DNA from 4 places in the Paenibacillus sp. EKM212P genome. Region 1 is predicted to be linked to each of the others. Evidence: predicted binding sites of a transcription regulator. Region 1 holds the regulator's gene; each other region holds the start of a gene.
What was found. The regulator Rex, encoded in region 1, represses fermentation and respiration genes when NADH is low (regulators of the CRP and FNR family bind a similar motif). The targets are predictions, from matches to a motif close to TTGTGAAATATTTCACAA.
Positions count from the first base shown of each region.

Region 1 (3,218 bases):
TGTGACACCTGAATTAGCGCGACAGCAGCCCTTCAAAGGCGGCTTGTGCCTCATGTTTGATGCGTTCCTCGTCCATAGTCAGGCATTCGCCGTTTTTCACAACCTGACGACCGTCTACCCATACGTGAACCACGTCTTTGGCGCTTGCTGAGTATACCGCATGGGAAATAATATCTGTACGCGGCAAGAAATGTGCCTGATTCAGATCCAGCGCGATAAAGTCAGCCTTGTTGCCTGCTGCCAACGCTCCTACTTCTTTTAAACCAATTGACTTTGCACCGTATTCTGTTGCCAGACGCAGCGCTTCACTCGCAGGAACTGCCGTAGGGTCACCAGATACACCCTTGTGAATAAGTGCTGCCAGACGCATTTCCTCGAACATATCCAGGTTATTATTACTGGCAGGACCATCCGTTCCGAGAGAAACGGTAACCCCTGCACGCAGCAATTCAGGCACTCTTGCCACACCACTTGCCAGCTTCAAGTTGCTACCTGGGTTGTGCGAAACCGCTACACCACGTTCAGCCAGTAAAGCTATTTCTTCGTCATTCAAATGAACGCCATGGGCAACAAGCGAAGGACGGGAGAAAAAGCCAAACTTATCCAAGTGTGCAACTGGACGCAAACCGTAGTCACGTACGTTTTGCTCCACTTCGGCGATCGTCTCAGACATGTGCGTATGCAGCGGCAAATCCAGATCATGCGCAGCTTGTACGAATTTTTCAATAAACGCAGGTGGACAGGTGTATGGCGCATGCGGTGACATCATCGTTGTAATACGCCCGTCTGCTTTACCATGCCAGTTACGCGCAAAAGTTACGGCCTCAGCCAGCTTGATTCGCTGTTCTTCCTCCGAACATAGTCCAATTGCTCCACGCATCAGACTTGCACGAATACCTGACTCTTCAGCCACACGAGCCACCTCATCCATATGATCGTACATGTCCAGGAAGGTCGTTGTTCCACCTTTCAGCATTTCCAGCACAGACAACGACGTACCCCAGTACACGTCCGTAGATGTAAACTTGGCTTCCATAGGCCACATTTTTTCCTGAAGCCATACTTGAAGTGCCAAGTCATCTCCATGCCCACGCAGCAGAGACATCGCCGCATGACCATGAGTATTAATCAGACCAGGTAAAAATAAAAGCCCCTTACCATCGATCGCTTCCGTCTCTTCCTCACCCGAAGGCAAAGTCTCGCCAATGTAAGTAATGCGGCTATCTTCCACAATCATAAAACCATGGATTACCCCAGCTTCTGGTCCATTTACGGCAAAAGAGCCGTTTTTAATCATCCATTTATTCACTGTCATATTGTGTTTCTTCCTTTCCGTCCTCCAAATAATAAGCGAGGCTAAGCAAATCAGTTGTAAAGTCTGTGGCATGAATCCGAATGTTGGCCGGTGCCTTGAGAGTAGTCGGTGCAAAGTTCAGGATCGCTCCAATTCCGCTCTCAATAAGCCTGTCAGCCACGTGCTGTGCTTCAAAATCAGGTACGGTAATAATCCCGATTCGAATGTTTTTTTCTTTCACAGTCGCTTCCAGTTCATCCATCGGTTGCACGACCAATGTATTGATCTTGGTCCCTACCTTATCCGGAAACGCATCAAATACCGCTACAATCTTCATATTGTCTTTTAAATAAGCGTTATAATTCGAAAGGGCTTGCCCCAGATTACCCGCTCCGACCAATACTACATTAATTTGCTGATCGATTTTCAGGATATGGCGTATTTTCTCAATTAGATAAGAAACATCATAACCGATACCCTTCCGACCAAAATCTCCAAAATAGGCGAGATCTTTACGGATTTGGGCCGGGTTCAAATCTAGCCTCTGTCCCAACTCTTGAGAAGAGACCGTAGCCACCTCCCGTTTGTGAAGTGCATTCAGATAACGTAAATATACGGGTAACCTCCGTACGACAGCCTCTGAAATTTTATCTGATTTCATACTTGCTCCCCCTAATTGTAACGAACATACTTAGTGTCCGTCCGTTATGCCTCGGTCTCCGGGGCGGATTGGAGCCATTCGGCGATGCGGGGCACCATTTGCTCCGATGGCATATGCTCCATTTTTGGTCCCGGTAACGAGTACAAAAAGTGCTTTCCGTAATAGGATTCGATCACACGCGTATCGTAAACGATAACGACCCCGTGGTCGCTCGCTGTACGAACCAACCGACCAAATCCCTGTTTGAAGCGAATGACCGCTTGTGGTACAGACAGCTTCATAAATGGATTCTTCTTCTGCTGCTGGAGCAGCTCGCTTTTTGCCTCCAGCAACGGGTGATTCGGCGGTTGAAATGGCAAGCGAACAATGGCTAGACAAGTCAGAGCCTTCCCCGGAATATCGACGCCTTCCCAGAAGCTGCTGGTTCCCAGCAATACAGAAGCTTTGGCTTCCTGAAAACGGCGGGTTAGCTTGCTGCGACTCCCACTGTCCACACCTTGTCCCAGCACAGTAATTTCGCTGGATGCTAAGGCCTCTTTGAGCGGTTCATACACTTGCCGGAGCATCCGATAGGAAGTAAACAGAACGAGCATTCTCCCCCGCGTCGCCTGAGCAGTCGCTCCTAGAGAGCTAACGAGCATATCTACAAAGTGTGCATCTCCTACACTGCCCTTCACGCTTGGGAAATCCCGTGGAATGACCAGCAACACCTGATCCCTGTAATTAAAGGGTGACGGGAGCTGCGAAGTCATCAGCCGCTCTTGATCTGCGGCCTCCTGCAAGCCGAGCTGATCGATCATGTACTGAAACGACTTATCTACCGATAAGGTAGCAGACGTCAGAATGATGCTTCTTTTTTTGTCAAAAAACATTTCTTTCAACTGGCGGCTCACATCGACGGGCACCGCATAAAATTGTAATGATTTACTGCGGAATTGCCCACTCGCTTCGAGCCAGTATACGGTTGTTTCATCATCGAGTCGCATAAAAAAGCGCAAATTTTCTCGAATCCCCGCCAGATCCTTGAGCAGACCCGTGATATCTGTAATAAGGCTATCCGCCGCATAATCGTCATGTTCTTCCTTGACGTCCAGCATCAGCTTGTCGCCCTTGCGCAAAATTTCACTCATCGTTACATATAGCTGATTTTCCAAAGCCCCCGCCTGATCCCACTTTGCAGGCTTGGCTGAAGGTTTGAGACGGGAAGAAAACTGTCCTGTTTCACCCGGTGTCGCATCGCTTCGCTCTGGCAACATGCCAAAC
Region 1 covers NZ_JAAMNR010000002.1:378,970-382,187, forward strand. Annotated here, with positions in the region: gene G9G54_RS07835 (amidohydrolase) at 14-1,315, opposite strand; gene G9G54_RS07840 (redox-sensing transcriptional repressor Rex) at 1,302-1,955, opposite strand; gene dinG (ATP-dependent DNA helicase DinG) at 2,000-3,218, opposite strand, start outside.

Region 2 (3,218 bases), on a different contig from region 1:
AGCAGGCCCCATAAGCGCTATAAACGCTCCGCAAAATCGCAACAGACGTAGAAGTGTTCCTGGAATCCAGCGCTCATAATAGTCCTCGGGTGATTGAAGCAGCATACTGAAGGTCACCGGAACAATGAGTGCAAAGGGAGTTCCATCTAGCAAAATGGCTATTCTTCCTTCCAACAAAGCATTAATGACACGGTCGGGGCGCTCTGTGTTGTGAGCCTGCTGAAACGGACTTAAATAATTGTCTTCAATAAGTTGTTCCACATAACCGGATTCAGCCAAAAAATCCATGTCTATCTTTGAAATTCTGCGGTTTACTTCTTCAAGGAGGTCCGGATTCACAATATCCTTTATATACGCGACAACCAGATCTTTTTTGATTCGGCTTCCTACTTGGAATTTCTTCATTTCCAGACTTTTGTTTAACCCTTGGCGTCGAAGCATTGAAGTATTCTCACTTAATACCTCCGTAAAACCGATTCTGGGACCCCGAAGTAATGCTTCAGACGTTGGTTCATTGACGGAGCGAATGGCGCCATTAGGCGAACCCACTAGCAGTGCTTCCTTCATTCCTTCAATTAATAAGGCGGTATGGCCTAAAAGGATGAACTCATGCAGTTTCTCCATATCAGCAACTTCACTAATTTGCGTAAGCGGCATCAAGCTATCTTTTATATAAGAGTTACTTATACTTTCCGGCTGTTCCTGTTGATCCTGCTGGCCCTCAAACATCAAGACCTGCAATACCTGCTTGTTCATAAGCTCTTCATCCTGCATACCTTCTATGAAGACTAACACGGACCGTACATGAAATTTCTTTACTACAAACTCACGAAAATGCACATCACTATTTCCGCCTATAGACTCTCGAATCGACTTTAAATCGGAATCGTAATTCCCTGTAATTTTAGAGCGTGGTTCATGCTGCTGATCCGCGTGGCCTTCGTTATGTTCGTCGGAAAGCGGACGATCAGAAGAATGTTTGGATTTTGCCCCCTTACTGCCAACAAACGAATAAATCGATGTGTTTATATAATAAATCCCTAAAGGAATAATCAATGCGAGGCCTGCTTGAAAGAGTGTACTCCAGCTCGGAATATAAGAAATTATTTTAGACCACAAGATGACCACCTCCAAACGATTCAATTCTAAGATACAAGTCGTCCCTAAAGTATTCCTTATAAAGGTTGTATTTACACATGAAATGGAAAGTTGATTTCTGGCCTTACCTTTATCCCTTGAAACGGAATAGGGAAATCCCTAAATATTCTTAATTTGAACTACATTGTGATTCTAGTCACATATAGCTCTGTCTGCTGTACTAGAATAGAAGCATAAGCAATATTCATAGGAACGTAGGAGATGTCGTCGGATAGGGAGTATCGTCGAATGAATGGAGGAACCGGTATATGATAAACAGTAAACAGAAACTTGTGGTTATAGGGAACGGGATGGCTGGTATCAATACGGTCGAACAAATTTTAAAATTAACAGATAAGTATGAAATTACGGTCCTGGGAAATGAGCCGCATCCGAACTATAACAGGATCATGCTCTCTTATGTGTTGGAAGGCAGTAAAACGATTGATGATATCATACTGAACGATTTGCAATGGTATGCGGATCAAGGGATTACTTTGTATACAGGAAAAATGGTGAAAAGCATCGACGGTGAGAACAAGAAGATTCACACCGAAGACGGACTGGAAATTGATTACGATGTAGCTTTGGTAGCTACTGGCTCACAATCATTTATTCTGCCTATTCCGGGTAAGGAATTACCGGGTGTCATCGGTTTCCGAGATATCGCCGATTGCTCGGCAATGCTTGAGGCAGCGAAGACCTTTAAAAAGGCAGCTGTCATTGGTGGAGGTCTGTTAGGGCTGGAAGCAGCTAAAGGCTTGGTCAACCTGGGAATGGATGTTACGGTCGTTCATTTAATGGAGGATTTGATGGAACGCCAGCTGGACCGGGAAGCCTCTGCGATGCTGAAAGCAGAACTAGAACGCCAGGGAATCAAGTTTGCTATGCAAATGCAAACTGCGGAAGTGTATGGTCAAGATCGGGTACAAGGGCTGCGGTTTTCAGACGGAAGCGAGCTAGAAGCGGATTTGGTCGTTATGGCCGTCGGGATCAAGCCTAATATTCAGGTGGCTGTGCAAAGTGGTATGGAAACGAACCGTGGTATCATAGTCGATGATTTGATGAGAACCTCCGTACCGGATGTATACGCCGTAGGGGAATGTGTTGAACACCGCGGAATCTGTTATGGTCTGGTAGCTCCGCTGTTTGAGCAGGGAAGTGTCATTGCCAAACATTTGGCAGGCGCGGAAACTGAAGGTTATATGGGATCGGTGGTTTCTACCAAGCTCAAAATTTCAGGGGTGGATGTTTTCTCAGCTGGCGAATTCATAACTCAGCCTGAACATACGGTGATTGTTGCAAAAGATGAGTGGAAGCGCACATACAAAAAAGTGCTGCTTCGTGAAAATAAGATTGTTGGAACTGTACTGTTTGGCGATGTGAGCGAATCTGCTAGTCTTCAAAAATATGTACGTCAGCAAACATTGATGACAGATGAGATATATGGACAGATCATGGGTACTGGATGTAGCAATCACGGGGCGAAAACATTATCCGCTGAAACGATGGAGGATGATGAAATTGTCTGCGGCTGTAACGGTGTGACTAAAAAGGCGATTGTGGATGCAATTAATGATAATGGACTGACAACAGTCGATGAAATTAAGGCATGCACCGGAGCAACGCGTTCCTGTGGAGGATGTAAGCCTGTCGTTGAGCAAATTTTACAATATGTTCTTGGAGACAGCTTCAAGACGTCAGCCAAGCAAGGAATATGTGGTTGCACATCATTGAGTCGGGACGAGATTGTGGAAGCGATCAAAACCAAAGGGCTGACAACAACGCGTGAAGTTATGAATGTACTGGGTTGGCATAATGATGAAGGATGCTCCAAATGCCGCCCGGCGCTGAATTACTATTTGGGAATGATTAACCCGGATACCTATGAAAATGAGGGAGATTCCCGTTTTGTAAATGAGCGATTGCACGCAAACATTCAAAAGGATGGAACGTTTACAGTTGTTCCTAGAATGTACGGCGGTGTAACGACCCCAGAAGATTTGAAGAAGATAGCAGATGTTTCTCTTAAATACAACGTTAAGGTCGTTAAAGTAACAGGAGGACAGCGGCTGGATTTG
Region 2 covers NZ_JAAMNR010000005.1:279,355-282,572, forward strand. Annotated here, with positions in the region: gene G9G54_RS16790 (spore germination protein) at 1-1,119, opposite strand, end outside; gene nirB (nitrite reductase large subunit NirB) at 1,407-3,218, shown strand, end outside.
Region 2: a site for Rex is predicted at 1,283-1,300, ahead of nirB (nitrite reductase large subunit NirB). Genes of this name have one in related genera too.

Region 3 (3,218 bases), 160 kb from region 1:
CTACCGTAACTGTCGATGGATCTGGCTCTACTTCAGAGAACACTTCGATAGCTACCGGTGTTTGGCGTTGATGCAGATAATGAATAACACGATCCACATATCCCAGTTTTACCATCATAGGGTCCGTGATAATGGCTACACGTGTGATATCAGGCATTTTAGCAAGATACTGTGTCGAATTTTTTTCAAAATAGATTTTGGAAGGTACTTTGAACCATTGCATATTCACCGTCCGTTTCGCCACCCTTTTCACATTAATCAAATTGACTGCCGATACGTTCGACGAAGTCGAGTTACGACCGTACGAACCGCAACCGAGTGTCAACGAAGGAAGATTGGTGTTGTAAATGTCGCCAATCGCACCATGTGTGGAAGGTGCATTTACAATGATACGTCCTGTTTGCAGACGGTTTGCGAAGCGGGCGATAACGTCCTCATCGTTCGAATGAATAGCGGACGAGTGGCCCATGCCCCCGAATTCCACGACTTCAGCAGCGCGTTGAATACCTTGTTCCGCATTTTTTACTTTATAGCAAGCCAATACAGGACTCAATTTTTCCGCAGACAATGGGAATTTTGTTCCTACCCCTTCAATCTCAGCGACCAAAATTTTAGTTCCTGCTGGTACTGTGATACCACTCATTTCAGCAATTTTCACAGCAGACTGCCCGACGATTGCTGGGTTCACTGCACATTTCTCGACATTCATAGCTCCTTGAGTGAGCTTAGCTGCTTCTTCTTTATTTACAAAATAGCAGCCGTTAGCGATCATCAATTTTTTCACTTGTTCGAAGATTGGCTCTTCGATAATAACCGCTTGCTCGGAAGCACAAATCATACCGTTGTCAAAAGATTTAGAGAGGATAAGATCGTTCACGGCCTGCTTGATGTCTGCTGTTTTTTCAATAAAGCAAGGCACGTTACCTGGGCCTACACCCAGAGCAGGTTTACCGCAGCTATATGCCGCCTTAACCATGCCTGATCCACCAGTTGCCAGAATCAGAGCCACATCCGGGTGATTCATGAGTGAATTTGTCTTATCCATCGATGGAGCTTCAATCCATTGAATACAATCAGCTGGAGCACCATGTTTGACGGCTGCTTCGAGCAAGACGCGGGCTGCTTCCGCACTACACGATTGAGCAGATGGATGGAAACCGAAAATGATTGGGTTACGTGTTTTAATGGCAATCAACGCTTTGAACATCGTAGTCGAAGTCGGGTTTGTCACTGGAGTGATCCCCATGATAATGCCGACTGGCTCTGCTATCTTTTGAAAACTGTCAAAATCATTGTCTTCAATGACACCGACGGTTTTTTCATTTTTGATACTATGATAGACATATTCTGTTGCAAACATGTTTTTGGTGATTTTGTCCTCGTACACACCGCGTCCTGTTTCTTCAACAGCCAACTTCGCCAGGTACATGTGTTTATCCATCCCTGCGAGTGCCATAGCTTGTACGATTTCGTCAATCTGTTCCTGATTCATACTCATGAAAGCTTGCTGTGCCCGGTTCCCCCGGTCAATCAGCGTTTGAATATACTGCTCTGCGCTTTGCTCTTTTTGGATAACCTCGTTTTTAACAGCCATTTCCCTCATCCTCCTGTTATCTCGTGTACTATCTCTTGTTCACGCACTGATCGTAACACAGCTTTTCAAGATATATTGTGATTTTTTTCACAATCTATTTAAAATTTTATTTTATGAAGTGAATTAAATCACAAAGTTTGGAATTCTGCCACTTTTACCCCCTCTTCTTGCCCCAAAAACGCATTGCGCAGGTATATAATGAATTTGAATTGATCAAGTTGCAGATAAAAAACATAGGATACAAAGGGGAAATGGACGATGAGAAACCCTACAAATGTAATGGAAGCCCGCGGCAACACCTGTTGCTTCTCGGAGGCCAGCTTCAACCGGTTGCAAGTGATGATGAAAGATCGAGTTATGCCTGAAAGCTCGCATCTGTTCTGGGAAGGAGATACAGCGGATAAGCTGTTTTATATTAAGCGCGGACGCGTGAAAGTAACCAAAACAACGGATGAAGGTAAGGAACTTATTCTATATATGTATCAAAGCGGCGATCTTGTTGGTCAAACTGATCCATTTTTCGGTACTAAGCATTCCTTTTCTGCTGAGGTTCTGGAAGACAGTGATATTGGCGTAATCGATCATACAGATTTGGAACTGCTTATTTGCCAGCATTGTGATTTTGCGATTGACTTTATGAAATGGATGGGTTCGCATCACCGTATTACTCAGACTAAGTTCCGCGATTTGATGATGTACGGCAAGCCAGGTGCTTTATGTTCAACACTCATCCGTTTATGCAATACCTATGGTGAGCCTCACGGCGAACATATCCTGATTCATAAGAAAATTACTCATACTGACTTATCTAATATGATCGGTGCGACTCGGGAAAGCGTAAACCGGATGCTTAGTGATCTACGTAAGAAAAATGCAGTAGAATACGATAACGGCATGATTGTTGTCAAGGATTTGGAAATGCTGCAAGGCGTGTGTCATTGTGAATTGTGCCCTCGTGAGATTTGCCGGATATAATAAATCGTTATTTATGTAAAAGGGAGTGTTATAAGCCATTATAGCTTATAACACTCCCTAATTTATTTCCACTCCCCTACTTATACAGGAGCAGTAGCGAAGCATTTTAACAATAGTCCTTCTTCTGGCAACAAACTTTTTAAAACTGTAAGCATAGATAACTTAAATTCCCCATCTCATAGCTTCTATGGATGACCTTGGCTTTGTTTGCAGGATTTCCACTCCCCATCGCAATAAACAACGGTACAAAGTGCTCTGCTCTTGGTACGGCCTGACGAGCATACGGTGCTTCGCTTTCATAGTGATCCAAAGCCTCTATATCTCTACTTTGCACTTTTTCAATAATCCAATCATCAAAATCTATAGCCCAAGGTTCTGTTTTCGTTTCCCCCCATTTGACGATACGCAGATTATGAACAGTCACTCCACTGCCAATGACCAGAATATCTTGTTCTCCCAGTCCACGCAGCACTTCACCAATGGCATATTGTGCTTTGGGCGAAAGATATGGATTTACTGAGATCTGAACTACCGGAATGTCCGCCTCAGGATACATACGATGCAACAATGTCCAGGATCCATGATCCAGTCCCCTCACCCGGTCAGTTTGTACGTCAATGCCCTTTTGTTCATATAATTTTTCCAGCTT
Region 3 covers NZ_JAAMNR010000002.1:538,733-541,950, forward strand. Annotated here, with positions in the region: gene adhE (bifunctional acetaldehyde-CoA/alcohol dehydrogenase) at 1-1,594, opposite strand, end outside; gene G9G54_RS08665 (Crp/Fnr family transcriptional regulator) at 1,853-2,569, shown strand; gene G9G54_RS08670 (DODA-type extradiol aromatic ring-opening family dioxygenase) at 2,709-3,218, opposite strand, start outside.
Region 3: a site for Rex is predicted at 1,670-1,687, ahead of adhE (bifunctional acetaldehyde-CoA/alcohol dehydrogenase). Genes of this name have one in related genera too.

Region 4 (3,218 bases), on a different contig from region 1:
AACGGGATTGGCAGCACTGGATGATCTGATTTCAGTGTGTAACGGATTGTATTGGAAATTGCGCCTCCGCCGGAGTAAAATGGAAGAGTAACACTATACTGGCGTGTGGAGGTTGGCAGCGATGACATTACCCTCAATTTTTGTTGCGCATGGTTCACCGACACTGGCTGTAGAAAATAACGCATATACCAGCTTTCTTGCAAAGCTGGGCGCGAGCCTGCCCCGACCCAAAGGAATTGTCATTTTTTCCGCGCATTGGGATAGCCCCGATCAATGTATTGGCGCGGATGATCAGCATGCAGCGTTGCACGATTTCTATGGCTTTCCCGAAGAAATGTACTCAATTGATTACCCTGCACCAGGCGATCCAAAGCTGTATGAGGAGATAGAGCATCTGTTCAGTCAGCATAACCTGTTCCACCAGCCGGTTCGGAACCGAGGACTGGATCATGGAGCATGGGTGGTTTTGCGGCATATATATCCTGATGCAGACATACCGGTCGTACCCTTATCCATTGATTCTCGGCGCGCTCCTCAGGAGCAATACGAGATTGGGCGGATGCTGGCGCCGTTGCGAAAACAAGGAATTTTGATTATCGGTAGCGGTGGATTGGTACACAACTTGCGGACACTCAAGCAGACGAGTGAGCCAGCCGATTGGGCCGTTCAATATGATGACTGGATTGCACAGCAGCTTCAAGACTGGAATTTGCGTCACCTATTCCAATATGACAAGAAGGCTCCATATGCCAAACAGGCGGTACCTTCTTATGGAATAGAGCATTTTTCACCTTTGTTTTATGCGATGGGGGCTGCGGATCATGAGCGCTCCGCGCGTAAGCTTTTTCAATCGTATGTCCTTGGCTCGTTAAGTCTCAATTGTTGGGCTTTTGGTCAAGAAAGTGATACGTAAATGTAAAAAAAGAACTTCCGAATCCACATGGTGTGTGGGAATGGAAGTTCTTTTGTGTATTTTGCGTTTTATTAATTAGAAGGCACGTGTATCGTGAGCATAACAGCACAAAAAATAACCATTATCCCGGAGGATAACGGTTATTTTGGGAATGTTTAAGCTATTTTTCGACTAGGGTCCGCTGGAAAGGTATCTTTATTTTTACGAAACAGTCCACGCAGGAAGGGCAGTACCCAACGGTCAAAGCCAATTCTTCCGGCATTTGCACCAGCAACTACAAGGAAGATTTCAAACAGCAGGTAGATTGCATTGGTGCTTACTGTACCCGAGAACAGGAACGAGAAGTTCATAACCATAGCCATCAAAGCAGCCAGTGTAGTCAATGTACCGAGAAGCAGGCCAACCCCGACCAAGAACTCACCCAATGGGATCAGGACGTTGAACAAACCTACATTCGGCAGGGCAAAGGCTTCCAGGAACGATCCCCACCAGCCTTGTACAGCGGGATGGTCTCCACCTGTTTTAGCAATGGCCCCCGAGATAAATCCTCCTGCATCGAATCCACCTGTCAGTTTTTCAAGTCCGTGGGTCATCCATTCATAACCTAGATAAACCCGTACTACAGTCAGCAACCACATTGCGACTTTGTTTTCACGTAACCAGCTGTTAAACATTCAAACCACTCCTCTTTCTTAATCTATAATGTTGGTTGTATTTCATTTTGTTGGGGATGATCATCTTTGCTACACCTTTATTGTAGTAGGTTCAGTTACAGTTATTTGTGATAAAAATCACAAAGTATGAATATTTTTTAAATTTTAATGTCTTTAGATAAGTATTCTATAGAGTGGTTACGCTTCAATCAAGACAAAAACAGGAAATAAAGCTTATAATGAGAAAAATAACTAAGTGGAGGGATGAACTTGTCCGGGCCCATTTCCCAACGAAATCATTGGTTGCGTGTGATGGCCTCAGCTCTGTTATGCATGACGCTGATGTCTTGTACTGCTATGTCGAATACGGGTGAATCTGATTCCGTTCCCCAACCGACCAAGCAAGTAACAGAGAAGGAGGCACTTGAACCGCCGAAGGAGCAGTCTATTCCGGCATTTACAGCTCCGCTTACCGGTCTTCCGGTGGAGCAGCCTGTTTTGGAGCGGCCGCTCGCTGTCATGATTAACAATGCTCCGGCTGCACGTCCACAGGCAGGACTTAGCCAGGCAGACATGGTATATGAAGTTCTTGCAGAAGGCGGGATTACCCGTCTGGTCGCTTTTTTCCAAAGTCATGGTGGAGATGTAAAGATCGGACCGGTCCGTAGCATTCGACCGTATTTGATTGAGCTGGGCGAAACCTATGGTGCGTTGCCTATACACGCAGGGGGAAGCACAGATGCCTATGCGATTTTACAGCAGCAGCGGAAGGAACATCTGGATGAGATTTCAAATGGAGGGGCTTACTTCTGGCGAAGCAAAGATCGTCGTCCTCCACATAATTTATACACAGACGTGAACAGACTGCGCAAAGGAAGCGATAGTAAAGGGTATGCCAAGCATACGGACGTTCCAGTATATTCTTACCTTAAATCCGGTGAAACCCCAGTTATGGTGGACGAGACAGCAGCATCTTTGCAAATTCGTTTTTTGCTTAAAAGCTATCGGGTATCTTATACCTATAATCCAGCGAATCAACAATATAAGCGTTTTGTGAACGAAAAGTCACATATGGATCAAAATAATAACCAACAGCTCTCAGCAGCCAATGTTATTGTAATGAGCGCTAGACATCGAACGTTAGATGATGTAGGCAGATTAAGTGTTGAGCTGGACGGCAGTGGAGAGGCCATGGTGTTTCAACAAGGACAGTTAATACAGGCTGAGTGGCAGCATACACCAGGCGATGCGATTCGTTTTATGAAAAATGGGGTTGAAATCCCGTTAACGCCAGGTACATCCTATATACATGTGGTACCTGCAGATACTTCACTAAAGGAACATGTAACCATAGAAGCAAATTAGAAAACAAAATACACCTTTTTAGGAAAAAATTGTCGGATAATGACCTTCGCTGTCGGGCACTGTATACGTATGTCATGAAATTTGCTTTTACAAACATTACAAAAACATTGATGAGTGTGATAAGATAGCAAAGGTTGTCTATTGCAGTCGAAACAGGTTGCGGATATTTTCGTAAAGGGGTAATCGTTATGAGATTGAAGAAAAAGGATATATTCTTCGAGACGTTGGAAAATATGGCAGATACGATCGTGCAAGCAGCCGATTATTTTGCCCAACATACTTCAAAT
Region 4 covers NZ_JAAMNR010000008.1:155,965-159,182, reverse strand. Annotated here, with positions in the region: gene G9G54_RS21040 (alpha/beta hydrolase) at 1-29, shown strand, start outside; gene G9G54_RS21035 (dioxygenase family protein) at 122-913, shown strand; gene G9G54_RS21030 (DoxX family membrane protein) at 1,069-1,587, opposite strand; gene G9G54_RS21025 (DUF3048 domain-containing protein) at 1,837-2,931, shown strand; gene G9G54_RS21020 (DUF47 domain-containing protein) at 3,120-3,218, shown strand, end outside.
Region 4: a site for Rex is predicted at 1,693-1,710, ahead of G9G54_RS21030 (DoxX family membrane protein). Genes of this name have one in related genera too.